3 regions of the Sodalis sp. RH14 genome follow, and region 2 is predicted to be linked to each of the others. Evidence: predicted binding sites of a transcription regulator. Region 2 holds the regulator's gene; each other region holds the start of a gene.
The links. Region 2 encodes PurR, which represses purine synthesis genes. Its sites were predicted from a motif close to CANGCAAACGTTTGCNTG; they were not measured.
Positions count from the first base shown of each region.

Region 1: purT (formate-dependent phosphoribosylglycinamide formyltransferase) is a predicted target of PurR. The motif match lies at 2,541-2,558, and genes of this name have one in related genera.
Region 3: glyA (serine hydroxymethyltransferase) is a predicted target of PurR. The motif match lies at 3,481-3,498, and genes of this name have one in related genera.

Region 1 covers NZ_CP178739.1:3,304,874-3,315,456, reverse strand. The annotation lists gene zwf (glucose-6-phosphate dehydrogenase) at 1-479, shown strand, start outside; gene ACL2XQ_RS15080 (bifunctional 4-hydroxy-2-oxoglutarate aldolase/2-dehydro-3-deoxy-phosphogluconate aldolase) at 595-1,236, shown strand; gene purT (formate-dependent phosphoribosylglycinamide formyltransferase) at 1,323-2,501, opposite strand; gene ACL2XQ_RS15070 (YebF family protein) at 2,732-3,445, shown strand; gene ACL2XQ_RS15065 (tellurite resistance TerB family protein) at 3,602-4,258, shown strand; gene ACL2XQ_RS15060 (S9 family peptidase) at 4,356-6,413, shown strand; gene exoX (exodeoxyribonuclease X) at 6,450-7,133, opposite strand; gene ACL2XQ_RS15050 (DNA polymerase III subunit theta) at 7,561-7,788, opposite strand; gene ftnA (non-heme ferritin) at 8,156-8,671, shown strand; gene yobA (CopC domain-containing protein YobA) at 8,869-9,249, shown strand; gene copD (copper homeostasis membrane protein CopD) at 9,250-10,134, shown strand; gene ACL2XQ_RS15030 (YebY family protein) at 10,183-10,530, shown strand.
Region 2 covers NZ_CP178739.1:2,917,844-2,928,426, forward strand. The annotation lists gene ACL2XQ_RS13305 (L,D-transpeptidase family protein) at 1-450, shown strand, start outside; gene ACL2XQ_RS13310 (major outer membrane lipoprotein) at 751-990, opposite strand; gene pykF (pyruvate kinase PykF) at 1,332-2,744, opposite strand; tRNA gene ACL2XQ_RS13320 (tRNA-Val) at 3,321-3,397, opposite strand; tRNA gene ACL2XQ_RS13325 (tRNA-Val) at 3,406-3,482, opposite strand; gene ACL2XQ_RS13330 (MATE family efflux transporter) at 3,633-5,006, opposite strand; gene ACL2XQ_RS13335 (riboflavin synthase subunit alpha) at 5,212-5,853, shown strand; gene cfa (cyclopropane fatty acyl phospholipid synthase) at 6,107-7,258, opposite strand; gene purR (HTH-type transcriptional repressor PurR) at 7,704-8,720, opposite strand; gene ACL2XQ_RS13350 (YnhF family membrane protein) at 8,958-9,047, shown strand; gene ACL2XQ_RS13355 (NlpC/P60 family protein) at 9,111-10,004, opposite strand; gene ACL2XQ_RS13360 (Grx4 family monothiol glutaredoxin) at 10,416-10,583, shown strand, end outside.
Region 3 covers NZ_CP178739.1:4,271,577-4,282,159, forward strand. The annotation lists gene ACL2XQ_RS19425 (DUF1007 family protein) at 1-428, opposite strand, end outside; gene csiE (stationary phase inducible protein CsiE) at 657-1,934, shown strand; gene glyA (serine hydroxymethyltransferase) at 2,104-3,357, opposite strand; gene glnB (nitrogen regulatory protein P-II) at 3,638-3,976, opposite strand; gene glrR (two-component system response regulator GlrR) at 4,042-5,379, opposite strand; gene ACL2XQ_RS19450 (two-component system QseEF-associated lipoprotein QseG) at 5,379-6,164, opposite strand; gene ACL2XQ_RS19455 (sensor histidine kinase) at 6,167-7,603, opposite strand; gene purL (phosphoribosylformylglycinamidine synthase) at 8,252-10,583, opposite strand, start outside.

The sequences.
Region 1 (10,583 bases), 390 kb from region 2:
TCTATTTGCGCACCGGCAAGCGTTTGCCGACCAAATGTTCCGAAGTGGTGGTGTATTTCAAGAACCCGGCGCTGAATCTGTTCCGCGACTCCTACCAGGAATTGCCGCAGAACAAGCTGACCATCCGCCTGCAACCGGACGAGGGCATGGATATCCAAATCCTCAATAAGGTGCCGGGGCTGGATCATAAGCATCGCCTGCAAACCACCAAGCTGGATTTGAGTTTCAGTGAAACCTTTAACCAGGAACATCTGGCGGATGCCTACGAACGGCTGCTGCTGGAAACCATGCGCGGCATCCAGGCGCTGTTTGTGCGCCGCGACGAAGTGGAAGAGGCCTGGACCTGGGTGGATTCCATTATGGAAGCCTGGGCGTCCGACAATGACGCGCCCAAGCCTTACCAGGCGGGCACCTGGGGGCCGGTGGCCTCGGTGGCCATGATTACCCGGGACGGCCGTTCCTGGAACGAGTTTGAATAACACCGCATTCCCCACCGGTGCCGGGTTGATCCCGCGCCGGTAATTTTTAGCCCGGTGTTTTGGCGTGCCACGCCTTAAACACGCGGTGATGATGTTCATACGGAGACAGCAAGTCATGAAGCATTGGAAAACAAGCGCGGAAACTATCCTGACCTCAGGCCCGGTAGTACCCGTTATCGTTATCAATAAGCTGGAACACGCGGTTCCTTTAGCCAAAGCGCTGGTCGCCGGCGGTGTGCGTGTACTGGAAGTCACGTTGCGCACCCCCTGCGCGATGGACGCCATCCGCGCCATCGCCAAAGAAGTGCCCGAGGCCATCGTCGGCGCGGGCACCGTGACCAATGTCGAGCAGTTGGCGGAAGTGACCGCTGCCGGCGCGCAGTTCGCCATCAGCCCTGGCCTGACCGAACCCTTGCTGAAAGCGGCCGTCGCGGGTACCATTCCGCTGATACCGGGTATCGCCACTGTTTCCGAACTGATGCTCGGTATGGATTACGGCCTGCGCGAGTTCAAATTTTTCCCGGCCGAGGCCAACGGCGGCGTCAAGGCGCTGCAAGCGATTGCCGGTCCGTTCTCGCAGGTGCGTTTCTGCCCCACCGGCGGCATTTCACCGAAGAACTACCGTGATTACCTGGCGCTGAAAAGCGTGCTGTGTATCGGCGGTTCCTGGCTGGTGCCTAACGATGCGCTGGAAGCGGGCGATTATGCGCGCATCACCGAACTGGCTAAAGAAGCGGTGGCCGGCGCCAAGCTTTAAGCCGGCGCGCATCCGCTCCCGCCATTCAGGCAGGTAATAAGGGCTCCTTCGCAAGAGGAGCTTTTTTTTGGTTCAGGCCTGGCGCATCAGCCGCTGACCTTGACCGCCGCGGCACAGGCTTTGGCATCCTTTACCGCCTCTTCCACCGTCTGCGCCATGGCCAGGGCCACGCCAAGACGGCGCTTGCCGCCGATTTCCGGCTTGCCGAACAGCCTGATCTGCGTTTGCGCTTTCAGCGCCTGCTCCAGGCCGCTGAAACGCACGTCGCTGCTGGTCAGCTCCGGCAGGATAACCGCCGACGCCGCCGGGCCGTACTGGCGGATCGCGCCGACGGGCAGGCCGAGGAAGGCGCGCACATGCAGGGCGAATTCGGACAGATCCTGGGAGATAAGGGTCACCATGCCGGTATCATGCGGACGCGGCGACACTTCGCTGAATATCACCTCGTCGCCGCGCACAAACAGCTCAACGCCGAACAATCCGCGGCCGCCCAGGGCGGTCACGACCTGTTGTGCGATATCCCGCGCCCGTTGCAACGCCACCGCGCTCATGTGCTGCGGCTGCCAGGATTCCCGGTAATCGCCGTCCTCCTGGCGATGACCGATGGGATCGCAGAAATGGATACCATCGACGGCGCTGACGGTAAGCAGGGTAATTTCAAAATCAAAGGGGACCAGGCCCTCGACAATCACCTTGCCGCCGCCGGCGCGGCCGCCCTGCTGCGCATAGTTCCAGGCCGCGTCCAGGCCGGCGGCCGCGCGTACCAGGCTCTGGCCTTTACCCGACGAACTCATCACCGGTTTGATAATCAAAGGATATCCGATTGCCGATACCGCCTGGTCCAGCCCGGCGCGGTCGGCGGCAAAACGGTAGGCGGAAGTGGGCAGGCCCAGCGTTTCCGCCGCCAGGCGGCGGATGCCCTCGCGGTTCATGGTCAGGCGCGTGGCCTGCGCGCAGGGCACAACATGATGGCCCTCATGTTCAAGGGCTACCAGCATGTCGGTGGCGATGGCTTCGATTTCCGGCACGATAAAATCGGGCCGTTCCAGTTCAATCACCGCCCTGAGCGCATCGCCGTCCAGCATATTGATGACGTGCGCGCGATGGGCGACATGCATCGCCGGGGCGTTCGCATAACGATCGACGGCAATCACCTCGACGCCAAGCCGTTGACACTCAATCGCCACCTCTTTGCCCAATTCACCGCTGCCCAGCAGCATGACCCGCGTGGCGCCGGGACGTAACGCCGTGCCTATGATTAACATCCGCTTTCCCCTGACCTGATAAAAATTGCGCGCAGTATAAACGAAAACGATTGCGCGTGCAGCAGCGCCGGTACGAAGAGGGGAGAGCAGGACGTGGGAATCGGCCTGGACGCCGCCAAAAACGCCCGGCTTTTGTTATAGTTCGTATAATTCCCGTTCTCAACGTAATTTTAACCGGCTATTATCATTCAATACCTTGAGAACGGATAATCAGAACAAGTGGAGGTTTTATGCATAAAACGGGAATCGGCCTGTTAGGCGTCATCGTCATCGGCATGTTGCTGCCGTCACTCGCGGCCGCGGAAGATCAAACACCGCAGGCGGCTGGGCAGGCCGCCGCCTCGCAAACGTCCACGGAAGGCGCGTCCACCACTCAGCAGCCCGCCGGACAAACGCAGAATACGCAACCGGGCACCGCCGCCCCGGCGCCGGCGAATAACGCCGCTCCGGCACAGACACCGCCGGCTAATGACGCCGCGCCGGCCCCGGCAACGCCGCCGGCCGCCGCCCCGGTTAAAAAACAGCCGGAGGAGCCCCCGGCCGCCGATAAACCGGCGCCGGCTAAAAAGGCCCCGGCGGAGAAGGCCAAGGCGGAAGCCGCGCCGGCCGCCGCCGATAATAAAACGCCGACGGCGAAGGAACCGGCCAAAAAAAGCCAGCCCGGGAAGACGTATAAGGTTGCGGCCTGTCCCGATCTCAACGCCCCCCAGGTGGCGGAGCTGATTAAACAGGACTACACCCAGAATCGCTTTCCCCACACCGACGACGATAAAAAGGCCCTGGGCGGCGATACCATTGTCGCCCAGGTCAACCCCGAGGATATCACCGGCAACGGCGACAACTGGCAGGCGCCGCTGAAAATTCGCGGGCAAACCGCCGATCGCGCCTATGCTGTGAACCTTGATTGTGAAAAAGGTGAAATAAGTTATTCCCTCCAGCAATAACACTCCCTGCCGGACGCGCGGCGTGAAATGCGCGTCCGGACATCGGCGGCCACGCTATCTTTGCAAACCCTTTTAACAACTTGACACAATATCCGCTAGGTTAGGACATGTGGCGCCGGGCACCGTCCGGCATACACCACCTAAAGGGGAACGGCAATGAATCAGTGGCTGCAGAAAATCCAGACCCTGGTCCAGCAAAAGGGCGGGCCGGGGGATCAGGGCGGCAACCTGGCGGGCCTGCTGGCGCCCGGCGCGCTTGGCGGGCTGGCCGGCCTGCTGGTGGCCAATAAATCGTCACGCAAGATGATGGGCGCGGTGGGCAAGAACGCCCTGTTTATCGGCGGCGGCGCCGCGATAGGCGCGGTGCTGTGGGACCAATATAAAAAACGCGTGCGCGAAACCCATCAGCACGATGCGCAGTTTACCCAGCCTCCCACGCCCATCGACCGTCGCACGCAGCGGCTGGTGACGGCCCTGGTCTTTGCCGCCAAGGCCGACGGCCACATCGACGACCATGAGCAACGGGCCATTCGGGACAACCTGCAGCAGTTGGGACTGGGCGAGGATGTGGAGCATCTGGTCCAGGACGCCATCGCCCAGCCGCTGGACCCGGCGCGCCTGGCGCAGGATATTCACGGCGAGGACGAGGCCCTGGAGATCTATTACCTCAGCTGCGCGGTGGTCGACGTCGATCATTTTATGGAAAGAAGCTATATGGATGCGCTGGCGCTGGCGCTGAAAATTCCTGATGACGTAAAAACCGGCCTCGAACAACAGCTTAAAGCCCAGATAACCGCCGTCCCGCCACGCTGACCCCCCGTTGCCGGCGCAGGCGATAAAATCGGCTGCGCTTGGCAACCCGGCATATTCGTGCCACTCTGTTTCTTATGAGAAATAAGGAAGGGTGCGTATGAGATTTCCCCCAATAGCTGAAAAAAGACCGCATAACCTGACCGTGCATGGTGAGACACGCGTCGATGATTATTACTGGCTGCGCGACGACAAACGTGAAGACCCCGCCGTGCTGGACTACCTGGCCCAAGAGAATACCTATGGCGAAGCCATGATGGAGGGCCATGAGGAGCTGCGCCACCGCTTATTTACCGAAATGGTGGAGCGCATACCGCCGCAGGATCGCTCGGTACCCTACGTCCGGCGCGGTTATCGTTACCAAAGCCGCTATGAGCAAGGCAATGAGTACGCCATCTATACCCGCCAGCGCGCCGATCTGCCCGAAACGGCCGAATGGGAGATCCTGCTTGACGGCAACAAGCGCGCGGCGCAAAGCGAGTTCTATACCATGGGGGCGCTTGAGATCAGTCCGGATAACGCCATCATGGCGGCGGCGGAGGATTTTCTGTCACGGCGCCTGTACGGCATTCGTTTCAAGAACCTGGCCCGCGATTCGTGGTATCCGGAAGTGCTCGAGGATGCCTCGTCGGGTTTTGAATGGACCAGCGATTCACAGATCCTCTACTACGTGCGCAAGCATAAAAAAACGCTGCTGCCCTACCAGGTCTACCGTCACCGGGTCGGCACCTCGCCGGCGCAGGATGAGCTGGTGTATGAGGAAAAAGACGACACATTTTATGTCAGCGTGCATAAAACCACGTCGGAACGTTATATTATTATTGCGCTGGGCAGCACCACGTCGGGCGAGATCCTGCTGCTGGACGCCGACGATCCCCAGGCCAGCCCGCAGGTATTCCTGACCCGCCGCCATGACCATGAGTATTCGCTGGATCACTTCCAGGGCCATTTTTACGTCCGCTCCAACCGCGAAGGCAAGAATTTCGCCCTCTACCGCTGCGAAACGGGCGATGAAAAATTGTGGCAAACGGTGATCCCGGCCAGGGACGATGTGGTATTGGAAAACTTTACCTTATTCAGCGATTGGCTGGTGGTGGAGGAGCGCCACCAGGGCCTGACCAGCCTGCGGCAGATCCATTGGCAGACCGGGGAGGAGAAGGGCATCGCCTTTGACGACCCCACCTATGTCACCTGGCTGGCCTATAATCCCGATCCGCATAGCGCGTGGCTGCGCTATGGTTATTCCTCCATGACCACGCCGACCACGCTGTTTGAGCTGAATATGGATACCGGTGAGCGCCGGCTGCTGAAACAGTCGCAGGTGAAAAATTTCGACGCCGAGCACTACCGCAGCGAGCGACTATGGGTTCCCGCCCGCGACGGCGTCGAGGTGCCGGTGTCGCTGGTCTATCGCAAGGATCTGTTCCAGCGCGGGCAAAATCCGCTGCTGGTCTACGGCTATGGTTCCTACGGCAGCAGCATGGATCCTGATTTCAGCGCCAGCCGGCTGAGCCTGCTTGACCGCGGATTCGTCTTCGCCCTGGCGCATATCCGCGGCGGCGGTGAATTAGGCCAGCAGTGGTATGAAGACGGCAAGCTCTTCAACAAGCTCAACACCTTTAACGACTTTATCGACGTCAGCCGGCATCTGCTGGCTAACGGCTATGGGGACGAAAAACAAGCCTTTGCCATGGGCGGCAGCGCCGGTGGCCTGCTGATGGGCGCGGTGATCAATATGGCGCCGGATCTGTTTAAAGGCGTGGTGGCCCAGGTGCCCTTCGTGGATGTCGTTACCACCATGCTTGATGACAGCATACCGCTGACCACCGGAGAATATGACGAGTGGGGCAATCCGCAGGAAAAAGACTACTACGACTATATCAAGCGGTACAGTCCCTATGATCGGGTCAGCGCCCAGCCTTACCCGCATCTGCTGGTCACCACCGGTTTACATGACTCCCAGGTGCAGTATTGGGAGCCGGCCAAATGGGTGGCGAAACTCCGGGCGGTGAAGACCAACGACAATCTGCTGCTGCTGTGTACCGACATGGACTCCGGACACGGCGGCAAATCCGGGCGTTTCAAAGGCTACGAAGGTATTGCCATGGAGTATACCTTTATCCTGTCCCTGACGGACAAGGCGCCGCCGGCGGCATAAAACGGCGGCGCAAGCCTCACGGGCGGCGCATTTCATTTATTGATGCGCTGCGTCTGAGGACTGCTTTAGGTAATGGTTAATGCTGTAACGCATATCCGCCGACAGGTCCTTGAGGTTGTTGAGCATCCATTTCAAATAGCCGGGATCCTCGCGCGCGATCCGTTCCATCGGCTGGCCCCGGTATTTGCCGAACTTTAACGTCGTAAGCAGGGTGGTTTCATTGCTTAAGGCCGCCATTTGCTCGGCGCTCCAGCCGGAATCCCCGATGATTTTCATCAGCAGGGCCGCGGTGACGTAACAATCATACAGGGCGCGATGGGGATAGAGACCCTCCGGCACGGCGACCTCGAGACCCAGCGCATAGCGCAGGTACTGGTTGCTGTATTTCAAACCCGGGTAGAGCTTGCGCGCAAGCTTGACCGTGCAGATCCATTGACCATGCATTTCCGGCAACATGCGCCGGTCGAATGCGGCGTTATGCGCCACGTAATACGGGCTGCCGTGATAGCGGCCAATCACCTTGGCGATACGCGGCTTATCCTCGACCATGGCCTCGGTGATATGGTGGATGGCCATGGCCTCGTAGCCGATGGGCCGGTCGGGGTTGACCAGATCGCTCATGGCATTGCATAACCGGCCGTCAACGACGTCCACCGAGGCGACTTCCACGACGCCGCCGTCCAGTCCGCAGGTTTCGGTATCGATAACACGAAAAGACATGACGTTACCTGTCCAAGGCTAAATAAAAAAGCCATTATGCCCTGAATAGCGCCGACAAAAAACCCGCATCAGATGCGGGTTTAATATGGGTTAGCCTTACACGATATCAGGCTGGGTCTTTCTGTTACGCTTGTCGGCGCGTTTTTCTTCCGGCGATTTCAGCGGTTTCTTTTTGGTGTCTTTCTTACGATCCATTCCCTTACTCATATTTACCTCTCTGTAAAAGAACCGGAAATGTAGAAATGATTAACTGCCTGTTGGCACTGATAATCAAGTCATTTTGTGCTATTTTGCCGCACGGCGGACAGCGCCGCGCGGGCCGGCAAGCCATGCACCGCTGGCGTGGCGCGCGGCGCCTGCTTGCCTTCCGGCCGTTGGTTCAGGCACGTGCCGGGGCATTGCCAGTCCATTATAGGCCATTGGCGGATTATTTTCGTGGCTCATATGGCAAACGGGAAAAATTCAGCGACGCCTGGCGATAAAAGGCCACCCGCTCGCGAAAATAAGCGCGCAAAGGCTCTGGCTGTTCCCGTTCCACATGCTCGGCGACCACCGGCATATTGTACCGCTCCTTGAACGCCACGCCGGACGCGGCCAGATCGACATTGATCTTGTCCATCGCCTCGCTGCCCAGTGTGGCCAGATTATATTGCATACCGCCTCCTGCCGCTTGTAAGGTCAATGCTGCTAAAAATAGGGTACTGCGCGGCAAAACGCAAGGGTCGACGGGACAGCGATACAAATAATAATCGTTTGTATTAACAGCCGACGCAATAATATGGCTATCATTGTCCGAAATAATGGCCTGGCGTATTCATAATACAAATAAGAATACCTATCACTACCATTAATAAATAATGATTTTATAGAAAAAATCTCATTATAAAAATAAATAACCTTATGAATTTAATACATAAAAAATATTAAATTACTCATTGGTTAAATTATAGTGTAATTTTTGTTAGCATTTGGGCATAATGTTTATATTCGTATTGGCGTAATCATCATAAGGAAGCCTGCCCATGCTAAAACAAGAAATGGCAATAAAGCTTAACGAGCAACTCAATCTGGAATTTTTTTCCGCCAATCTTTATCTGCAAATGAGCGCCTGGTGCAGTGATAAGGGCTACGAAGGCGCATCGGCCTTTCTCAAGACCCAATCTCTGGAAGAGATGGACCATATGCGCCGCCTGTTCGACTATCTCAACGATACCGGCACCATGCCGGTGCTGGGCGCAATCGAGGCGCCGCCAACCGGTTTTACCTCATTGGCCGAGCTGTTTAAGCGCACCTATGAACATGAGCAGATGATCACGGTGAAAATCAACGAACTGGTCCATGCGGCGATGATCTCCCAGGACTATTCGACGTTTAACTTCCTGCAGTGGTACGTCTCCGAACAGCACGAAGAAGAAAAATTGTTTAAATCCATCCTCGACAAGCTGGCGCTGGTGGATACCAATAACAGCGGACTGTTCTTTATCGATCAGGATTTGAAAAAAATGAACGGTGGCGACAATACGGCCGCGCCGATGTAAATCCCCGCGCGGACAGTGGTTTGCTCGACTTCAGCCCCGGCTGCCGTTATCATCAGTTTGCGTCCAGGCAAACCGGTAGCAGCGCCGGGTTTTTTGTTTCCCAAGAATAAACGAATAACCGGCAATGCTCCCGCGGTGGACCGCCAAGCGTCGGTTTAACCGACAGGATACCCGTTCAGTCTTAGGAAACGACATCGATGTCAAGCCAACCTTTTACCGCGCCCCTGTTGACGCTGTTAGTCACTGCCCTGACTTTGTTGGGATCGCAACAGGCCCAGGCGCATGCGCACCTGAAAACGCAATATCCGGCGGCCAACGCCACCATGACCGCCGCGCCGCAGGCGTTAACGCTCACCTTCAGCGAGGGCATCGAGCCTGGCTTCAGCGGCCTGACGCTAACCGGCCCCGGCAACACCGTCATCCCCACCGGCGCCATCAAGGTCGACCCCGCCAACCCTAAGCAGGTCATCGTGCCCATTGAAAAGCCCCTGGCCGCCGGCGAGTATCAAGTGCAATGGCATGTGGTATCGGTGGACAGTCATAAAACCCAAGGCAATTATCAATTCAGCGTTAAATAGATGCTAAGCCTGGCGGAGTGCTATTCCGCCTGCCGCTATCTCCATATCGCGGCGGTGATGCAGGCGTTCGGTACCGCCCTGTTTTGCGAGTACCTGGCGCCGCCCGCACTGCGCGCCGGCCTGCGCGCATCCCTGGGCGCGCCCTTGCGCGTTCTGGCCTGGGTCGCCCTGGCGTCGGCGGTTGTCCTGCTGGGGTTGCAAGCCGGGCAAATGGGGGACGGCTGGACGCAAACCCTTTCCCCCGCCATCTGGGCGGCGGTGCTCGGCACCGCCTTCGGCACTGTCTGGCTGTGGCATATGGCTATCGCGCTGGCGGCGGTGTTGGCCGCGGGCCATGGGCCGATGACCGCCATCAGGCAGCGGGCATTGCTCGCCGCCATGGCCGGCCTGCTGGCAAGCCTGGCGCTGGTAGGCCACACGGCGATGAGCGAGGGACTGCGCGGCGTCATGCAGCGGCTCAATCAAATGGTGCATCTGTTTTCCGCCGCCTGGTGGCTGGGCGGGCTGCTGCCGCTGCTGTTTTGTCTGCCGCTGCTACGCGAGACGGCGCGTCCGGACGCGCTGCGCGCGCTGATTCGTTTTTCGCGCAGCGGACATGCTGCGGTGGCGCTGGTCATTTTCACCGGTATCGTCAATACCGCGCTGGTTCTGGGCCATTGGCCGCTCGATGGGTCGGCGCCGTACCAGCGGCTGCTGCTGATAAAAATAGCCGTGGTGGCGGTGATGGTGATCCTGGCGGTAACCAATCGTTATGCCGTGGTTCCCGCCATGGCGCGCCACCATCCCGCGGCTATTCGTATCTTGACCTTGCTGACGCTTGCGGAGATGATTCTTGGTAATCTGGTACTGATTTTGGTGAGTATTTTCGCCACGCTTGAACCCTGATCACATCCTGGCGCCGCCCAGGCGTCAGGTCCAATAGTAGGATAAAACATGAAAACCCGGAGTATCGCGTTATTGCTGTTAGCCTTTACCGCCCAGGCGGTCAGCGCGGCGCAAATTATCACCGTCAGCAAGTTTCAGTTCGGCAAGCAATGGGCCTTTACCAAAGAAGAGGTGCAATTGCTCTGCCGCCCGGACGGCTCGCTGTTTGCTCTGAATATGAGCACCCTGATGCAGTATCCCCTCAATGAACCGGCCACCCGTGCCATGGCCAGCGGCCAGGTCAACGCGACGCCCATTGACGCCATCCTGCTGGACGACCCTGCTAATCCGGGGCACAAGATGAGCATCGCGCCGTTTGTCGAGCGCGCCGGCCAATTGTGCAACGCACCGGGCTGAGATGCCGGGATAGGACCCTCTTGCCGGCTGCGGGGCAGGGATATGTATAGTGA
Region 2 (10,583 bases):
GGTATCGGCATGCGCGTCAGCTCGGGGTGCATGCGGCTGCGGCCCGATGATATCCAGGCCTTATTCGACACGGTGCCGGTGGGAACCCGGGTACAGGTGGTCAACGATGCGATCAAGGTGGCCCAGGAACCGGATGGCAAACGGTATATTGAGGTCCATCAGCCGCTGTCGCGCAACGATCGCGACGATCCGCAGACGATGCGCATCGCCTACAGCGCCAAGGTGAAGAAATTCCTCGCCGATGGCGCTACCGACCGCGCCGTGGCCGACGAGGCCATCGCGCGCCGTTCCGGCATGCCGGTGCTGATTTCCAGCGGTGAGGCGCAAACCAGCCTGCCATCCGACGCGCCGGCGGTACAAAGCGCTAAAGCACCGGTTAAGGCCGCGCCTGTCGCCAGCATCACTCAAAATGGCGCTGGTGCGGGCGACAGCGCGCTGTCGACGCAATAAGGCCTCCGAGTCCACCGGCGGCATTAACGGCCCGTCGCCGGCGGCACAGAGATGATTTCAGCGGGTATGGGCGGGGGACCGCCGTCGTACGCCCGGTGTGCGGTGAAAACGGCCTGTGCGCCGCCCCAGGAGCATCCACTGGATGACGCAGAACCGGAAAGGTAGCGCCGGGCGCCAAGAAACGAATGGCATGGCTGGCGGAAGGCGGCGAGGGGAAGATACGGGGGCTGTGCGTACAGTTTCTCAGGCAAAAAAAATGGCGCACGTGAGTGCGCCATTTTCTAAACAAGTCTATGACTCTTATTTACGATAAGAGTGAGCTTGGTTATCTAAACGTTGGTTAGCACGGGCAGCGTCGTCTTTAGCGGCCTGAACGTCAGAACGAATAGCGGTGACATCGTTGCTGAGCTGGTCAACTTTCGCGTTCAGAGTTTGAACGTCAGAGGACAGCTGATCGATTTTAGCGTTGCTTGAACAGGCAGTCATACCCATAGATAAAACAAGAAGTGTCGCGCCCAGTACCAGTTTAGTACGATTCATTATTAATACCCTCTAGATTGAGTTAATCTCCATGTAGCATTACAAGTATTACACAAAGTATTTTCTAAGGAGAACAATTTTTAGCAATAAAGCGATTAAATTCGATTGAATGCTCAAAGAAACACCTTGTTTTACAGGGAGGTTAAAAAAAAAGGATAAACCATCACCTTCCATAAGAAAACTCCGATTAAGTCGGGGTAAAAACCAGGCCCTTTTTGTGCTATTGCGATAGAATTATTGCACGCCGTCGGAGCGGTACAACAGAATTACCGGGCGCGGCATTCTCTGCGGGCAAAAAAAAGCCTCCGGCAAGCCGGAGGCGCAGGTGGGTAAACCCGGATTTACAGCAGATGAACGGACGCGGTATTGGTCGTGCCGCTCGGTACCAGGGCACCGGACACCATGACGATGATCTCGCCTTTTTTAGCCAGGCCGGTTTCGATGGCCATGGCTTTGCCGATGCGGTAGAAATCATCGGTAGAGGCGATTTCATCCACCAATTGGCAGGTTACGCCTTTGGACAGCAGCAGCTGACGCGCGGTAATGGCATTGGTGGTCAGCGCCAGGATTTCCGCCTTAGGGAAGTATTTACGCACCGCTTTGGCGGATTTGCCGCCTTCGGTCGCCACGACAATCAGCGGGGCTTCCAGCTTTTCGGCTGTTTCCACCGCGCCGCGACATACGGCTTCGGTGATACGCAGTTTGCGGCTGTCGTTAATGCTGTCGATGCGGCTGGGCATGACGCGGTCGGTACGATCGCAGATGGTGGCCATGATGGTCACGGCTTCCAACGGATATTTCCCCTTGGCGCTTTCACCGGACAGCATTACGGCATCGGTGCCGTCGATGATGGCGTTGGCCACGTCGCCGGCTTCAGCGCGGGTCGGGCGGGGATTCTTGATCATGGAATCGAGCATTTGGGTGGCGGTAATGACCACTTTACGTGCGCGGTTACATTTTTCGATCATCATCTTCTGGGCAAAGATCACTTCTTCCACCGGTATTTCCACACCCAGGTCGCCACGGGCAACCATGATGCCGTCGGAGGCTTCCAGAATCTCGTCAAAATTGTTCAGGCCTTCCTGATTTTCAATCTTGGAGATGATCTGGATATGTTCGCCGCCATGCTGTTTCAGGTGTTCACGAATTTCCAGGACATCGGAGCGTTTACGGATGAACGAGGCGGCGATGAAGTCCACGCCCTGTTCGCAGCCGAAGATTAAATCGCCTTTGTCTTTTTCCGCCAGCGCCGGCAGGGCGATGGAAACGCCCGGCAGGTTAACGCCTTTGTTTTCGCCCAGGTCGCCGTTGTTTAACACCTTGCAGACCACGGTGGTATCGGTAACGTCGATAACTTCCATGCCCAGCAGGCCGTCATCCACCAGCACGGTATTGCCGACCGACAGGTCCTTGGCAAAGCCGGGGTAGGTGACCGCGACGCGTTCTTTGGTGCCGACTACCGTCTGGTCGGTGGTGAACGTAAAGGTCTGGCCGGCGGTAAGGGAAACATCGTTGCCGTTTTCCAGTTTCATGGTACGGATTTCCGGCCCTTTGGTATCGAGCAGGATGGCGGCTTTCTTGCCGGTTTCCTGCAGGATGGCGCGCAGGTTGGTAATGCGGTTGCCGTGTTCTTCAAAGTCGCCGTGGGAGAAATTAAGGCGCATGACGTTCATGCCCGCGTTCAGCAGCTTTGACAGCATTTCTTTCGATTCAGTTTTTGGACCGATGGTACAAACGATTTTTGTCTTTTTCATAACAATGATATCTGCAAGTTGTGTTGGATGATAAATCTGATATATCGCCGGTGAATATCGACGACGAAAAATTGTGCAGCCTTGCGAGCCTGTTCCCCATGTTCAAGGATAGGAGACAAAAGTGAGAAAATGATGAAAATATAGCTAAATTATCTGGCCGAACGTGCCGGCAAGCGGTAGTGGATAAGTCTGTTTTAATTAGTATTTGGCAAATCAACGGGGCTTAAGCCATTCAATTGAAATAACGTTTTGTATTATAGTTATTGGGCCGGCGGAAACAAGATAAAAACAGCACAAATAATGCGTAAGCCGTGAAAAAGAGTGCATTTGTGGTAAATATGCAAATTTTTAGTATCAAGTGTTGCGCAGATGCACAATAAAATCGGTAACCGGTGCGCAACAATGGACGTAAATACCAGCAACAGATAACAATAACGCCATGAGGGATTAACACCACGGGATCCCGGATGTTTGTTTTGCCGGCCGCTTTTAGGTTGACGTAACGGAGAGAAAAAAAGAAGAAAATGCAGGTAACTGCGTTCACCAGCGGGGTACAGACCAGGGAGGAAAATAATATGGTGCGTCCGAGTGGACTCGAACCACCGACCCCCACCATGTCAAGGTGGTGCTCTAACCAGCTGAGCTACGGACGCACAAGAAGTGGTGCGTTCTAATGGACTCGAACCATCGACCCCCACCATGTCAAGGTGGTGCTCTAACCAGCTGAGCTAAGAACGCATTTTACACATCGCCATCTGCCTGACAGCGGGACGAATATTAACGGGCAATATCACCGCATGCAAGAGGAAAAAGCGTTTTTTACCGCCCGCGACCGACAACTGCCCATCTAATACACAGCGTGCCGGTTTTTTAACCGCCAGGGCGCCGTCAGCGCGCCGCCCGATTGAGAATCAGCCGTGAGGGCTGGCGCTGCAGCCAAAGCATACGCAGCGTCATCAGCAGTGCCGCCGACGTCAGGCCGATGATAAAGCCTGTCCAGAAACCGCTCGGCCCCATGGCCGGCACGACATAATCCGTCAGCGCCAGCACATATCCGCACGGCAGGCCCAGCAACCAGTAGGCGGTAAACGTAATGAAAAAAATCGAACGGGTGTCTTTGTATCCGCGCAGTACGCCGTTGCCAATCACCTGGATCGAATCTGAGATCTGGTAGATGGCCGCCAGCGCCATCAGATGGGAGGCCATCGCCACCACCGCCGGCGTATCGTTATACAGCCGGGCGATTTCCACCCGGTACAGGAAAGTGCATACCGCGGTCACGCAGGCCAGCATAACGCCCATGCCCAGGCTGGTCCAGGCGGCGACCCGCGCTTGTTCCACATCATTTTGCCCCAGGCGGAATCCGACGCGGATCGTGGCGGCGACGCCCATCGACAGCGGCAGCACGAACATCAGGGAGCTGAAGTTCAAGGCTATTTGATGTCCCGCCACCGCGACGATGCCAAGCGGCGTCACCAGCAGGGCAACCACGGCGAACAGGGTCACTTCAAAGAACAGCGACAGGGCGACGGGTAGACCCAGGCCTGCCAGCCGGCGCAGCGCCGTCCAGTCGGGCCGGGAAAACCCGCCCGGCAGATGCAAATCCTGAAAGCTGCCGGCCCGGCGCATATAAAGCCACATCACCACATACATGAGCCAGTAGACGGATGCGGTGGCGATGCCGCACCCCACGCCGCCCATGGCCGGGATGCCGAATTTGCCGTAGATGAAAATGTAATTGATAGGCACGTTGGCAAGCAGGCCGAGAAAACCTATCGCCATACCGGGCTTGGTTTTGGACAGACCGTCGCATTGGCAACGCAGCACCTGGAAAAACAAATAGCCGGGCGCGCCCCACAGCAGGTAATGCAGGTAGGCGACAGCTTTTTGCGCCAGCACGGGATCGACATGGCGCATTCTCTCGATGACCAGGCGGCAGTTATACAGCACCGCCATAACCAAAATCGCCGCGGCCGCCGCCAGCCAGAATCCCTGGCGTACCTGATGGGCGATACGTTCGCGCCGCCCGGACCCGTTCAACTGCGCGATAACCGGCGTGAGGGCCAGGATCAGACCGTGGCCGAACAGGATGGTGGGCAGCCAGATGGACGTGCCGACGGCGACCGCCGCCATATCCGTCGCGCTGACGGAGCCGGACATGATGGTATCGACCACGCCCATCGACGTTTGGGCTATTTGCGCGAAAATAACCGGTATGGCCAAGGACATTAATGTACGCGCTTCCAGGAAGTACTTCTGCACGTAGGCACCTATGGTTTTATGTGTATGGAATAAGCAGGCGAAAGTTAACATAAAGGTTAAAAATCTGCGGCATAGTGTAAAGCATTTGTCCGGTTATACCAGTGCGGGACGACACAAATCCGTGCGGCGGCGGATTTGGATTTCCTGGGGAAATCGTGCACACTAGCCTGACTGATTCCAGCGGTGGTTTACAGAGGCCAAGGTTATGTTTACGGGTATTGTTCAGGGCACCGCGCCCATTGTGGCAATTGAAGAAAAAGCGAATTTTCGCACGCATTTCGTTTCCCTGCCGGCGGCGATGTTGTCCGGTCTGGAGGAGGGCGCCTCCGTGGCGCACAACGGCTGTTGCCTGACGGTAAGCGGCATTAACGGCGACGTGGTGGCGTTTGATTTGATGAAAGAGACGCTGCGGGTGACCAATCTGGGCGATCTGCAGGTGGGGGATGAGGTGAACGTAGAACGCGCCGCCACCTTTAACGCCGAGATCGGCGGACATGTGATGTCCGGGCATATCATGTGCACTGCCGAGATTGTGAAAATCGTGACGTCGGAAAATAATCGGCAGATTTGGTTCAGAATGCCGGACAAAGCGCTGATGAAATATGTCCTGTATAAAGGATATATCGGCATCGACGGCATCAGCCTGACTATCGGCGAGGTGGCGGCCGATAAATTTTGCGTGCATTTAATACCGGAAACCCTGATGCGCACCACGTTGGGTAAAAAAAGGCTGGGGCAGCGGATCAATATTGAAATCGATCCCCAGACCCAGGCGGTGGTGGATACGGTGGAGCGTGTGCTGGCGCAGCGGGAAGCGGCGATTGCCGCGACGTTAAATACCCTTTAACACGCCTGCCTTGAGTGCGGTGTTGGCGGGCCTAGCGTGCCATGGGGCGCTCTGGCGGCCAGGAGATGGCCGCTTCGACCCCATCGGCGCGCTCTCCCTTTAACACGCCTGCCTTGAGTGCGGTGTTGGCGGGCCTAGCGTGCCATGGGGCACTCTGGCGGCCAGGAGATGGCCGCATCGCCCCCATCGGCGCGCTCTCCCTTTACCACGCCTGTCTTGAGTGCGGTGTTAAAGGGCCTGGCGTGCCATGGTATTAACGGGGTACGCGAATACCGCCATCCACGCCTTCCGGGCTGAATAATACCTGCCATAAATGGATATTGCGCGCGCGGAATGCCCCCGCGCAGGCATTCAGGTAATAACTGAACATACGGTAAAAACGGTCGGAGTATTTGTTGGACAGCGCCGGCCAGGCGGCGACAAAACGTTCATACCAGGCCATGAGCGTTTTGTCGTAATCAGAGCCGAAGTTATGCCAGTCTTCCATAACAAAATGCTTTTCGCTGGCATGGGCAATTTGCTGTACCGACGGCAGGCAGCCGTTGGGGAAAATATACTTATTAATCCACGGGTCGACATTCATATCGGTGATATTCGAGCCGATGGTATGCAGCAGGAACAGGCCATCCCGTTTCAGGTTGCGATCGATAACGTCGAAATAGGTGGCGTAATTCTTGGGGCCTACGTGTTCGAACATGCCGACTGAAACAATACGGTCAAATTGCATATCCAGATCGCGATAGTCCTGCAGCAAAATGGTGACATCCAATCCCTCGCAGCGCGTTTGCGCCAGCTTTTGCTGCTCGGCAGAGATAGTGACGCCCTGTACCGATACGCCATAATTCCTGGCCGCGTAGGCGGCAAGCCCGCCCCAGCCGCAGCCCACGTCCAGCAGCGTCAGGCCGGGTCGCAGCTGCAGTTTTTCGCAAATCATCTTCAGCTTATCCTGCTGGGCTTCCTCGAGGGTGGTCGCCTGTTTCCAGTAGCCGCAGGAATATTGCATATAGGGATCGAGCATCTTTTCAAACAGATCGTTACCCAAATCGTAATGTTCTTTGCCCACGATCCAGGCCCGCTTGCGCGACTGGAGGTTCATCAGCCGGGCGGCGGCAATGCGTAAGGTATCTTTTAAATGATGCGGAAGTTTATTCTCCAGACCCGCCCTGAGAACACGCTGGAAAAAAATGTCCAGCCGCTCACACTCCCACCAGCCATCCATGTAACTCTCGCCCAATCCCAAAGATCCATCCTGCAATACGCGCTTAAAAAATCCCGGATTCTTGATTCGGATATCAAATGGTCTTGAACCATTGAGTTCAATACCGGCTTCAGAGAGCAATTCATGGACGATACGGTACCAATCATTATCATGAAAGCTCAGGTCTTCAACGCACGAGGAACTCATAGCTTCTCCATCACCTTTCTTCTGCAGTGCCCCGTCAGGAAAAGCACTCACCATGCCTGCGGGCTTTATAAGAATCCACGGTTATCCGTGGTGTCTGAAGTATCACCATCAACAGAGGAATATAAAGTAAACCTTAGACTGCGACTTAGCCGGGCGCTTTATAAAAGGGTGATGTCATGTTGGAAAACACGACATACTTTTATACAAATTTATTAGACAACTCGTTATAATTGTTAACGATATTGAGTATAAGCCTGCATTTTAATTTAGACAATAGCTAACGCGCTAATGTATTTCCCATTATAACTTAATGATTTCTCGCTGAAACAATAACTCTTTGCGCAGAGATCATTATATGAAAAATCTTGTGTCCGAGGCGGACGGCGCTTTACATAGCAACAGACCCTGGAGGCGCCAGCCCGTTGCCCGGGCCTGGCGCGTGGCCTTAAGCGGGGAAGGGACCGTCTGCGACCGAACGGCGTTCAATCAGCGACGGATGGACTTCGATGGTTTTGGCGTTCTCGCGTTTGCTGGTAATCCTATCGAGCAGCATGGTAAGCGCCGCCTCGCCCAAATCCTCTTTAGGCTGATGGATGGTGGTCAGCGCCGGGCTGAAAAAGCACGAATTGCGCACGTTGTCGTAGCCGATGATAGAAATATCCTCAGGTACGCTCAGGCCCATTTCATTAATGGCGCACAGTGCGCCCATGGCCATAATGTCGCCGCCGCAGAAGACCGCGGTGGGACGCGGCGTTTGCGCCAGGATTTGTTTCATCGCCAGGTAGCCGGATTCAGGCTCGAAATTGCCTTGCACAATCCAGCGGTCGTTTAACGGGATGCCGGCCTCCGCCATGGCATGCAGATAGCCGCGGTGGCGGCCGCCGCCGGTGTTGCGCGCCAGCTGTCCGGGAATGGCGCCGATGGCGCGATGGCCGCGTTTAAGCAAATATTGCGTCGCCATATAACCGCCGGCAAAGGCGTTATCGATAATGGTGTCGGTAAAATCACGGCGAGCCTCACCCCAATCCATGACCACCATGGGGATATGCTGATATTCCTCAAGCATATCCAGCAGCGTTTCGGGATACTCGGCGCACATCACCAGCAGGCCGTCGACGCGCTTTTGCGCCAGCATCGCCAGATAGGCGCGCTGTTTTTCGAGATCATTGTGCGAATTGCACAATATCAGGGTATAACCGCGAGCAAAGCAATGGTGCTCAATCGCCTCGATAATTTCGGCGAAATAGGGCGCCTCGCTGGTGCTGGCGAGCAGGCCGATGGACTTGGTGCGATTGACCTTCAGGCTGCGCGCCACGGCGCTGGGTGAATAATGCAGTTGTTTAATGGCGTCCAGCACGGCAATTTGAGTGTCTTGCGCAACAAAACGGGTTTTATTGATCACATGCGAAACGGTGGTTGTCGATACATTAGCGCGTTTTGCCACATCTTTAATGGTTGCCATGCCTTTGATACTCCCGTACGCCCTGGCTGGAATAATGTCTGTCGAAGGCGCAAGCACTTTCCGACGCTGTGGAATTAACCGTTAATTTTCGTTCATCCCGCGCCAAAGTGAAAGTGTTAAATGTGGCGGCTACAGGTTGGGAGCAAGCTTTTTCATCGCTGTTATGGCAAACTGACGATAACTGCTCTGCGGGCCGGTGGATAAGGCCGGCGCCCTGGTTTACGTTAAGGAGATAGAATGGACAGCGATTTAAAAATGTCGTTACTGACCACGGTGTTCTCGCTGCTGGTGATTATTGTCTTCAGCTTTACCGCCGTCATGAACTGACACCCTCTCGGTTCAGATATAAAAAAGAGGAGCCTTGGCTCCTCTTTTTTTTCCGGCGCGCCTTCAGCGGATATTTTTCGGCGTGACCACCCGGCGGGCGCCCACGTAATGATCCTGCCAATAATCCTCACTCAGATAGCTGATACGGATATCGCTGCCGGTGCGGGGCGACTGGATAAAGCGACCATTGCCAAGATAGACGCCGACGTGATCCGCCGCGCCGCGATTGGAAATATGGAAAAAGACCAGGTCGCCGCTTTCCAGCTCGTCTTTCTTAACCGGCGCTGCGTCGCGCAGGTGGTACATTTCGTTGGCGGTGCGCGGCATATGGATGCGTACCACATCCTTGTAGGCGTAATAAATCAGGCCGCTGCAGTCAAAGCCGGTATTAGGCGACATGCCGCCCCAACGGTAAGGCTTGCCCATTTGGGAGAGGAGTTTATTCATGGCGGTAAGCTTGGCGGTCTGGTAGCGTTTCTTATGGCTCTCGCTCATCTTTATCGGCTGATCGTTGGCCACCAGTTCTACCGCCGCCTGATCTTTTATCATCCGGTGCCGGCCGTAACCTTTTTTATAGCCTTTTTTCGGCGGAGTGAAGGAGGCTATTTTTTTCGTCGCCGTGGTTTTTGATGCCTTGGCAAGAGGGGACGTTTTGCTTTTCTTCGCGCCGGTTTTCGCCACCGCGGGTTCCAAAGGCCGTTTCACGCCGGCTTTTTCATGCGCCGGTTCCGGCGATTTTTTAATGCTGGCTTTTTCACTGACGGCGGGCGCGCTGGCGACAGGTTTGCTTTTCTTGGCTATTTTTACCGGTTTGCGTTTGCGCCGGTCGCCGGTTTTTGCCGCCGCTGCCTGGGATTTGCGCTGATCGGCATTGACGCCGGCGCTCGGCGCGGCATGTGCCAGGTTCAAAAACAACTGGGTAAAAAGCAACACAAAAAGCGTAAAGCATAAACGCATGATAAACGCTATCCTTATGTGGCCCAAAATAGGGGGTTATCAACACCTCACAGGAATTTAAGCTATTTACCTCGTCATTGCATCATCAATTCACTACTTATTGTGTATAAACGTGAATAAGTTCGATTTTGCTGCATTTAACAGCGTTCAGCGGCGCTTTATTCAACATATTTTGAGGGTGTGCACCGAATGTTTCAGCCCGTTTTGTTCGGCGGCAGGGGGTAAAAGCCGCTACAGTGATAGTATTGCCTGTCCTACGTGGGCGGGCCGGGAGTGAATTGACGCGCCTTTACCGCGCGGGCCGGCAAAAAAACGTTTATTTGTTTAGCCGGTAGTGGCTAAAATGAAGAGACTGCGTGTAATCCCGCACAGTGCAGATAAGGCCAGATGCTGGCTTGAGGAAGCGAGACAATGACGACGATTGAAAAAATTCAGCAGCAGATAGCTGAGAACCCGATTCTTCTTTATATGAAAGGCTCGCCAAAATTGCCCGGCTGCGGTTTTTCCGCACAGGCAGTACAGGCGCTTTCCGCCTGTGGTGAGCGTTTCGCGTATGTGGATGTCCTGCAAAATCCCGAT
Region 3 (10,583 bases), 1.4 Mb from region 2:
GCCCCTTTCAGCTCCGGCGGATGCGCCAGCGGCAGCACAAATACCAGCCGCGCCTTGAGTCCATTGCGCTCCAGATGATATTCCGTGGGCAGGTTTTCAAATTTCACCGCCTTGCCGTCCCGGTACACTTCCGTGAAATAGTGCTGGCCCAGCACATTGGCCATAATCTGCGCCGCCAGCTTTTTCCAGATCACCGAATCCGGTTTGGCGTCGCCGGCGTCATAAAATACATCGGCTGAGGTGATCTCATCCATGGTCCAGGTCATCTTCAGCCCGGTAAGCCGCTCGTCTTGCGCCAGGATGTCTGTTTTCATATCGATAAAACTATGTGGATGAGCATATACCGGCCGGCAAAAACCACCGGCGACGGCCAGAAACAATCCGAGGGGCAATCGCCGGCATGGCGTATTACCCCTGTCTTTACCCATGTTGCCACATAACATTTTGCCGTCCTGTTATTCCCCGGGAAGATGCTAGCGGAAATCCGGAACGCGCCGCAAGACATTTTCGGTCAACTTTGCATAACCGGCGGAACGATTAGGAAGGCTAAAGTGTGACCGGGCTTAAAGCCCGCAAACAAAATAGGCTGTAATCTCACTTAGGGAAATTGTTTCGCTATTATTAGCTGTATTCCTTAACGTAAGGGCATCACATCTATGAGCCTGAACACCCCAGAGGTGCCAGCGCTTTCAGGTCCACAACGCCGTAGCCATTTGCTTTTGATGCTTTTTGCGCCCGTGCCGTCATTGTCATTGGCCGCCCTGGCCCGTTATAACGGCGAGGATTTGCCCACGACACGGCGCGATCTGGCTCATATAGAGAGCGAGATCCGACGCATATACCATCTTCAGCTGATTGCGCATCATGACGGCAGCTACCGGATCGAAGGCACAATCCTGAACCAGCGCCTATGCCTGATAGAAGGCATGCGCCGGGCCTTACGCCTGTGCGCGGACAAAGTAACCCGCTATTTCCTGCCGTTGCAGGAACAGCTCTGGTCCCAGGCTCCCGCCGCTTTTCAGGCAAGCGCGCTACAAATAGACGAACTGGTTGAGCGGTTCACGGTGCTTATCGATCGCCCCGCCGCCCCGTATGACCGGGCTTTTCTCGCGATTTATCTGCGCTATATCCTTTGTCAGTGCCCGTTGGCCGATCATCCTGAATTCAACCAGCATCAGCAGCAGTGGCTGCGGCAAAAAGCCGAGTATGCCGCCGTGACGGACATGTTCCGCCATTGGCCGGTCCCTCCCGCCGAACTATTGTGCCTGACGCTCCTGTCGCGGATGCTGAAAACCCCGCACCGCGCCCGTTCGCCTTCCGGCGAGGACCGGCAGTTACTGCACGAGGTGGAGGAACTGGTCAAACGCTTCGAGCAACTGGCCGGCATGAGTTTCAATGAGCCGGAAATGCTGGCTGGCCAGCTGTTTTCACATCTCAGCGCGGCCCTGGAACGCTGTCATTTTCACGTGGGCATCGACAACAGCCTGCAAATGGAGGTGGAGGAGAAATACCCGCGGCTGCTGCGCACCGCCAAGACGGCGGTTATGCCGTTTGAGGCCGCCTATCGCATTCGTTTTTCACGCGAAGAGATGGGATTGATTGCGGTCATTTTTGGCGCCTGGCTGATGCAGGACAATGATTTGCAGGAAAAACAGGTGGTGATCCTGACCAAAAGCGGCGGCGAGCAGGAGAAGTTGCTGGAGCTGCAGATTCGCGAGTTAACCCTGCTGCCCCTGAATATTAAATTCCAGGCGCTGGCGGAATTCCAGGCGCAAGGCGCGCCGAAAAACACCGTTCTGGTGGTGACCTCGTTCGCCATGCCGCTGCCGCTGTTTTCCCCGCCGTTGATGCTGGTGCGCCTGCCGCTGGCGCAAAGCCAGCAAGAGCGCATCCGCCAGCTTTTGGAAACCCCGGGCACGGCCGGCAACTGCTGAGACAGATTCACACCGAACGCAAAGCAGACGCGTTAAAGGGAATGCGTGCCGATGGGGGGCCGAATCGGGCGTGGTTTTCACGCCCGCCCGAGCGCCCCATGGCACGATAGGCCCGCCAACACGATATTCAAACCAGACGTATCAACGTGAGCGCGGGCCTGGGGGGCTATCAGGCATAAACCGGATAGCGCGCGCAGATATCCAGCACTTTCTTTTTAGTGCGCTCGATAACCGCTTCGTCATGGATGCTGTCCAGAATATCGCAAATCCAGCCGGCCAGCTCGCGCACCTCCTGCTCGCCGAAACCGCGCCGGGTGACCGCCGGCGTGCCGATACGGATACCGGAGGTGACAAACGGACTTTTAGGATCGTTTGGCACGGCGTTCTTGTTCACGGTGATATTCGCCCTTCCGAGCGCGGCATCGGCTTCTTTACCGGTCAGGTTTTTGTCCACCAGGTCCAGCAGGAACAGATGGTTATCGGTACCGCCGGAAACAATGTTGTAGCCGCGTTCCAGGAACACCGCCACCATGGCCTTGGCGTTCCTGGCCACCTGCTGCTGGTAAATACGGAACGCCGGCTCCATCGCTTCTTTCAGCGCCACCGCCTTGCCGGCGATCACATGCATCAACGGCCCGCCCTGCCCGCCCGGGAAAACGGCGGAATTGAGCTTCTTATACAGTTCTTCGCTGCCGCCCTTGGCCAGGATCAGGCCGCCGCGTGGACCGGCCAGGGTTTTATGGGTCGTGGTGGTCACCACATGCGCGTGAGGCACCGGGTTCGGATAGACATCGGCGGCGACCAGGCCGGCCACATGGGCCATGTCGACAAACAGGTAAGCGCCCACTTTATCGGCGATTTCACGCATCTTAGCCCAATCGACAATACCGGAATAGGCGGAAAAACCGCCGATAATCATCTTCGGCTTATGCGTTTCGGCCAATTGCGCCAGCTCCGCGTAATCGATATGGCCGCTCTCATCAATGCCGTAAGGAATGATGTTATACAGTTTGCCGGAAAAGTTAACCGGCGAACCATGGGTCAGGTGACCGCCGTGGGCCAGGTTCATGCCCAGCACCGTATCGCCGGGCTGCAACAGCGCGGTATAGACGGCAAAGTTGGCCTGCGACCCGGAATGCGGCTGCACGTTGGCATAATCGGCGCCGAACAGCTCCTTGGCGCGATCGATGGCCAGCTGCTCGACGATATCGACAAATTCGCAGCCGCCGTAATAACGCTTGCCCGGATAACCTTCGGCATATTTATTGGTCAACTGGGAGCCTTGAGCCTGCATGACGCGCGGACTGGTGTAGTTTTCCGAGGCAATCAGTTCAATGTGCTCTTCCTGGCGCACCACTTCCTGCTCCATTGCCTGCCATAATTCGGCATCATAATCTGCAATGTTCATATCACGCTTTAACATCCGCTTCTCCTGGCTCAGCTGGCATCGCTGTGGGGTGAAAAAAAAGATTGTAAGAATCCGTTGACGCTATGGCGATAGTGTAAACTTTTTTGCCCCTGCTCCGATAGGGCCCGCGCCGGTTTTTAAGCAAACGATTCCGTCGCCGCGCGCCCATAAGGGCGGGCACGCGCGGGTCGCAAGGGGATTGGGATTTTTTTTCATGCCGGCGGGGAATTTTTTCATGACCACGGGACTCCCCGCCCAGCGGTATATGCCGCGGGCGCGGGAATAACGGCGGGCGTCAGATCGCTTCTTCGTCCTGCTCGCCGGTGCGGATACGCACAACGCGCGCAACGTCGAAAACAAAGATTTTACCGTCGCCGATTTTACCGGTCTGGGCGGTATGCATGATGGTATCGACGCAGCTGTCGACGATATCATCGGCCACCACCAGCTCGATTTTTACCTTGGGCAAAAAATCCACCATATATTCCGCGCCGCGATAAAGCTCGGTATGGCCTTTCTGGCGCCCGAAGCCTTTCACCTCGGTGACGGTCATGCCGGTGATGCCGACTTCCGCCAACGCCTCGCGCACATCGTCCAGTTTGAACGGTTTGATAATTGCATCGATTTTTTTCATCGTAAAACCTTTTTCAGGCAGCCCGGCGACGCCGGCCGCGCAGCATGGGTAAAAAGAGAGCCAACTTAGGCTTTAAAGTCGTTAGCGTCCAGCTCGTGACGAGACAAAAGCTTATAAAATTCAGTGCGGTTACGTCCGGCCATACGCGCCGCCTGGGTAACGTTACCTTTGGTGATCTGCAATAATTTACGCAGATAATGTAATTCAAATTGCAATCTGGCCTCAACAAACGTCGGCAAGACGGTATTTTCCCCCTCCAGCGCCTGCTCCACCAGCGCTTCGCTGATGACCGGGGCCGACGTCAGGGCCACACACTGTTCTATCACGTTAACCAGCTGACGTACATTGCCAGGCCAACTGGCCGCCATCAGACGTTTCATGGCATCGGTGGAAAAGCTGCGTACAAACGGCTTATGGCGCAGCGCCGCCGCCCGCAGCAAATGATTGGCCAGCACCGGGATATCCTCGGCACGCTCATGCAGCGCCGGCAATTTCAGGCTGACCACATTCAGGCGGTAATACAAATCTTCGCGAAACCCGCCTGCGGCCATCACCTTGGGCAGATCGCGGTGGGTGGCGGAAATGATCCTGACGTCGATATCCACATCCCAATTGCTGCCCAGCGGGCGCACTTTGCGCTCCTGCAGGACGCGCAACAGCTTGACCTGCAAGGATAGCGGCATATCGCCAATCTCGTCCAGGAACAGCGTCCCGCCCGCGGCCGCCTGGAACAAACCCTCCCGGCTGCTCACCGCGCCGGTAAACGCCCCTTTGGCATGCCCGAACAGCTCCGACTCCAGCAACTGCTCCGGCAACGCGCCGCAGTTAATGGCGATAAAAGGATGTTTGGCGCGGGGGCTGGCGGCATGGATCGCCTGCGCCAGGATCTCCTTGCCGGTGCCGCTCTGGCCGTTAATCAGCACGCTGACATCCGACTGCGCCACCATTTTAGCCTGCTCCAGCAGCCGCAGCATGAGGGGGCTGCGGGTGACGATTGACTCGCGCCAGCTGTCGTCGCCCGCCGGCATCGACAGTTGCAGGGCATGATCGATAGCCTGGTATAAGGCATCCCTGTCGACGGGTTTGGTCAGGAAACTGAACACGCCTTTTTGCGTGGCGGCTACCGCATCGGGTATGGAACCATGGGCGGTCAGGATGATCACCGGCATGCCGGGCTGATGGCGCTGGATCTCGCCGAACAGCGCCAGCCCGTCCATTTCGTCCATGCGCAGATCGCTTATCACCAGATCGATTTTTTCCCGCGCCAGCACGCGCAGGGCGTCCTGGCCGCTTTCGGCGGTGGTGACGGTAAATCCTTCGCTGGTCAGGCGCATGCCCAGCAGTTTCAGCAGGCTGGTATCATCGTCGACCAATAATAAATGGGCGGTTTGATGTTGGCTCATTATTTACCGGTTCCCTGTTGTGGTCCGGCGGCGCCACGGCCCGCGGCGGCGTCCGGCGCGTCGTTATCGTCGTTGTCGGGCATATCCGGCGACAGCTGCTTGCGGGAGGATAACCGCTGCTCGATTTCCGTCAGGTTCTGCAGTTTGCGGGTGGTCACGTCCAGCTTACGCTGCAGCTCCATCTGCTGGATGCGCAGCATGTCTATCTGGCTGGCGCTGGTTTCCTGCTGCCGCTGGCTGCGGCTGCGCTCCTCCGCCAGCATCAGGCGCAGCGCCTGTTGTTGGCGCCACATTTTAAACAGCGGATAGATCGTCGCGGGAAATTGGGAACGGAATTCCAACAGGTGCTGATAAGACTCGCGCCGTTCAATCACGCTGATGCCGGCTGAATTGAGCAAAATACTCTGCCTGAAGGCGTCATGCCAGGTCTCGCCCGACTGATGCCCGGCTTCGGCGCGCGCCTGGGTGGGCGTTATGCGTTCGGCGCACTGCATGGCGCGCAGCCAGTAGCCGGGGTCGGCCAGGGTGGATTCTGCGTCGGTTTGCCAGAGTTCGTTGCATTCGGCGGCGAAACGGTTCGGCGGCGAGACCTGCTGCACCTGGGCCGTGGAAGAGCCGGCCACATCGCGGTGAGCGGGATAACCATGGCATCCCGCCAGCAGCACGGGCAGCAGGCATACCGGCCTGAACAGCCCGCGTATTGATGCCGGCGGCAAGGAAAAGCGAATCAGGCGATTAAAGCTTAGCGTCAATCTGCCCATCGCCGGTGCGGTACGTAACATCATTATTATTCATTCTCGGCGGTTAAGGGTAATTCTATCCGAAAGCAGACCCCGGCATACTCCACCGTCACCAGGTTAAGCTCGCCGTTCATCCTGCGGATACAATCACGCGCGATGCTTAATCCCAGGCCGCTGCCTTTAACCGCGCCCTTGCGTTGAACGCGGCCCTGGTAAAACGGCTCGAAAATCATGGTTTGCTCCGCCGGCATGATCGGCTCTCCGCTGTTGGCGATGTCCAGGATAAGGCGACCGGACGAAGTGCGGCTGCGGATCCAAATGTTACCGGATTCCGGGCCATAGTGCACCGCATTGGAGTAGAGATTGTCCAGCACGCGCATTAACAGCACCGGCTGCGCCCTGACGCGTTCGCACTCCAGCGCCACCAGGGTATGGATGTCCTTGGCGCGGGCCGGCAGGCTATGGGCGGTAATAACCCGCTCGATCATGGCGCCGAGAGCGATATCTTCATAGTCCGCCGGACTGTCGGCCAGTTTGCGATTGTAGTCGAGCAGCTGTTCGATCAGTAGTTGCAAGTGACGGCTGCTGCTGTCCAGGATGGCCACCACGTCCTGCTGATCCGGCGTCAGCGGACCGGCCACCTCGTCCGCCAGCAGCGCCGTGCCCTCGCGCAGGCTGGCCAGGGGCGTTTTCAGTTCATGGGAGATATGGCGTAAAAACTCATGGCGCTGGGATTCCAGCCAGGACAATCGTTCGTTAAGCCATAAAATGCGCTGCGCCAGCGACTGGATTTCACGCGGGCCGGTAAAAGAGACCCAATCGTCCAGGGGCCGTCCCTGCCCAAGCCGGTTAATCATTTTTTCGACCCTTTTCACCGGACCGATAATCATGCGGGTAAAGAGGATCACCAGCACCAGGCTAAACATAAACAGCAGCAGTGCCTGCCAGCCGAAAAAACGGCCGCGCTCGGCGATGGCCCGCTGCAATTGCTGGCCGCGGGTAAAAATATCATTGCGCGTGGCCTGCACCATATCATTGTTGGCATGGGAAAAATCCCTCAGCAAGGCGGACGCCTGCGCATTCGGTCCGCTGTTTTCGCATTGAATGGCGGCGAGCTGGTCCAGTAGCTGGGTAAGCCGCTGATAATAGCGTTGATCGGGCAGCATGCCGGCGCGGACGTTGAGGATTTGGGTATATTGCCGTCGCTGGTTTTGGTAAAGGGTGACCAGGGTTTCATCGTCGAGCACGCAATACTGGCGATAGCTGCGCTCCATCTCCAGCGCCACGCTGCCCATGGACTCGATGCGCCGGGCGTCCGAGAGCGTGGTACGGTTGATATCCGCCGCCTGCTCGCTAAGATTATCCAGGCTTTGCCAGGCCTGGTAAGCCAGTAACAGCAGGGGCAGCAGCACCAGCGTAAAGGCCAGGATCACCAGTTGCCGCAGGGATCGGGGAAAGGGACGCCACGTCTTCAAAAAAATCATCCTGTGATTGCCGACAAAGTCTTTGCCGATGCTATCCGGTTCGGTGGCTTGAAGAAAGCATAAAAAAAGCACTTGGCCCGCGGGCAAGTGCTTTTTTATCGGAATAGGGGGTGCCTCACTCAACGTGTCGTCCTGTGGGTGATAAAGCCGTAAGGCAATTATCGGTATGTTGGACGATAGGCACCGTTCTTTGGCGTCATTCGGTAGTTATGAAGCAAAAGCCGTTGGTTAAGCGTAAACGGCGCTGTCATATCGGGGTGAATGAGCAACTGGGCTATAGTATGCAGCATTCATGCCATAAATAAAATAATTTTATAATACGTTGAAAATAAATAACATTTTCAGGTACCGCTCCCTATACCGCATTGTACTGCCCGGGCCGGCGCCGCCGTTTGTCTCCCGAAAGAGACATAAATCGCAGTAAAATAAAATATCATTAAAAAACAATTAATTAAGTGTCTCTAAAAAGAGACAGAATTATCTTAAGAAATGAATTAAAGCGACACTTTGCTTTCGGCTGCCCCACCGGCGGAGTACGTGAAAAAAAAGCGCCGGCAACGAGCCGACAGCCGCTGATTAGCCTCTGACGGGACGGCGCCACGGCACGCACAGGATGCCGCCGCGCGCGCCGTAAGCGCCACGGCCGGCTTAGCCCAGCTGTTTGCGCGCGTTGCGGAACATGCGCATCCAGGGACCGTCTTCGCCCCACTCGCCGGGATGCCAGGAATTGCTCACCGTCCTGAATACCCGCTCAGGATGCGGCATGGTCAGAGTGACCCGCCCGTTGGCGCTGGTCACGGCGGTGATGCCGTTCGGGGACCCGTTCGGATTGGCCGGATAGGTTTCGGTAACCTTGCCGGTGTTATCCACGAACCGCAACGCCACCAGGCCCGCATGTTCCAGCGCCGCCAGATGCGCGGCATCGCGCACCTCCACCAGCCCTTCGCCGTGGGATACGGCGATGGGCAGGCGGGAACCGACCATGCCCTGCAACAATAACGAGGGGCTTTGCGTCACCTCCACCAGGCTGAAGCGGGCTTCAAAGCGTTCCGACTTGTTGCGCACGAAGCGCGGCCACAGTTCGGCCCCCGGGATAAGCTCGCGCAGGTTGGACATCATCTGGCAACCGTTGCACACCCCCAGCGCCAGGGTTTGCGGACGGTTGAAAAACGCCTCGAACTCGTCGCGCACGCGCGGATTGAACAGGATGGATTTGGCCCAGCCCTCCCCCGCGCCCAGCACATCGCCGTAGGAGAAGCCGCCGCAGGCCACCAGCGCCTGGAACTCCTGCAAATCACGGCGCCCGGACAGCAGGTCGCTCATATGCACGTCGATGGCGTCAAAGCCGGCGCGATGGAACGCCGCGCCCATCTCCACATGGGAATTCACCCCCTGCTCGCGCAGGATAGCCACCCGGGGCTTCGCCTGCCTGGCGATATAAGGCGCGGCGATATCCTCGGCCGGGTCAAAGCTCAGCGCGACATTCAGGCCCGGATCGCTATCATCCTGCTTGGCGGCGTGCTCCTCGTCGGCGCAGCCGGGGTTATCACGCAGACGCTGCATCTGCCAGGTGGTTTCCGCCCACCAGGTGCGCAGCAGGGTGCGGCTTTCGCTATAGACCGCGCGGTCGGCGCGGCGGATAACCACCCGGTCGCCCGCTTCGGCCCGGCCGAGATAACGCAGGCAATCCGCCAGGCCATGGTCGGCGAACAGTTGTTCGACGCGATCCCGATCGCCGGCGGCGATCTGGATCACCGCGCCAAGCTCTTCATTAAATAACGCCGCCAGCGTATCCTCGCCAAGGGCCGCGATATCGATATCCAGGCCGCAATGGCCGGCAAAGGCCATTTCCAATAGCGTCACCAGCAGGCCGCCGTCGGAACGGTCGTGGTACGCCAGCAGAACGCGGTCCGCCACCAGTTGCTGCAGCGCGCGATAAAAGCCGCCCAACTGCGCCACGTCGCGCACGTCCGCCGTATCGTCGCCCAGCTGGCGATAGACCTGCGCCAGGGCGGTGGCGCCCAGCGCCTGATGCCCGGCGCCCAGATCGATAAGCAACAGGGCGTTATCCTGCCCGGCGCGCAGCTGCGGGGTTACCGTGCCGCGCACGTCTTCCACCCGGGCGAAGGCGGTAATCACCAGCGACATGGGCGACGTCATTTCACGCTGCTCAGCACCCTGCGGCCAGCGGGTTTTCATCGACATCGAATCCTTGCCCACCGGAATGGTCAGGCCCAGCGCCGGGCAAAGCTCCTCGCCCACCGCCCTGACCGCGTCATACAGGCCGGCATCCTCGCCGGGATGGCCGGCGGCGGCCATCCAGTTGGCGGAAAGCTTGATGCGTTTAATATCGCCAATCTGGGTCGCCGCCAGATTGGTAAGCGCTTCGCCCACCGCCAGACGGGCCGAGGCGGCAAAATTCAGCAGCGCCACCGGCGCGCGTTCGCCAATGGCCATCGCTTCGCCGTAATAGCTGTCCAGGCTGGCGGTGGTAACCGCGCAGTCCGCCACCGGCACCTGCCACGGCCCGACCATTTGATCGCGCGCTACCATGCCGGTGACCGTGCGATCGCCGATGGTAATCAGGAAGGTTTTTTCCGCCACCACCGGCAGATGCAGCACCCGTTTTACCGCCTCGGCCATCTCGATGCCGCCGCGGTTAAGCGGCGTGCCCGCCACCGGCAGCCGGACAACGTCGCGCGTCATTTTCGGGGTTTTGCCGAGCAGCACGTCCAGCGGCAGATCGATGGGACGGTTGTTGAAATGGCTGTCGTCCAGGCTGAGATGCAGTTCTTCCGTCGCCTCGCCAATCACCGCGAAGGGCGCGCGCTCGCGGCGGCAGATGGCCTCGAAGGCCGCCAGCTGTTCAGGCGCCACCGCCATCACATAACGTTCCTGCGATTCATTGCACCAGACTTCCAGCGGGCTCATGCCGGGCTCGTCGTTGGGAATATCCCGCAGCTGGAAACGCCCGCCGCGA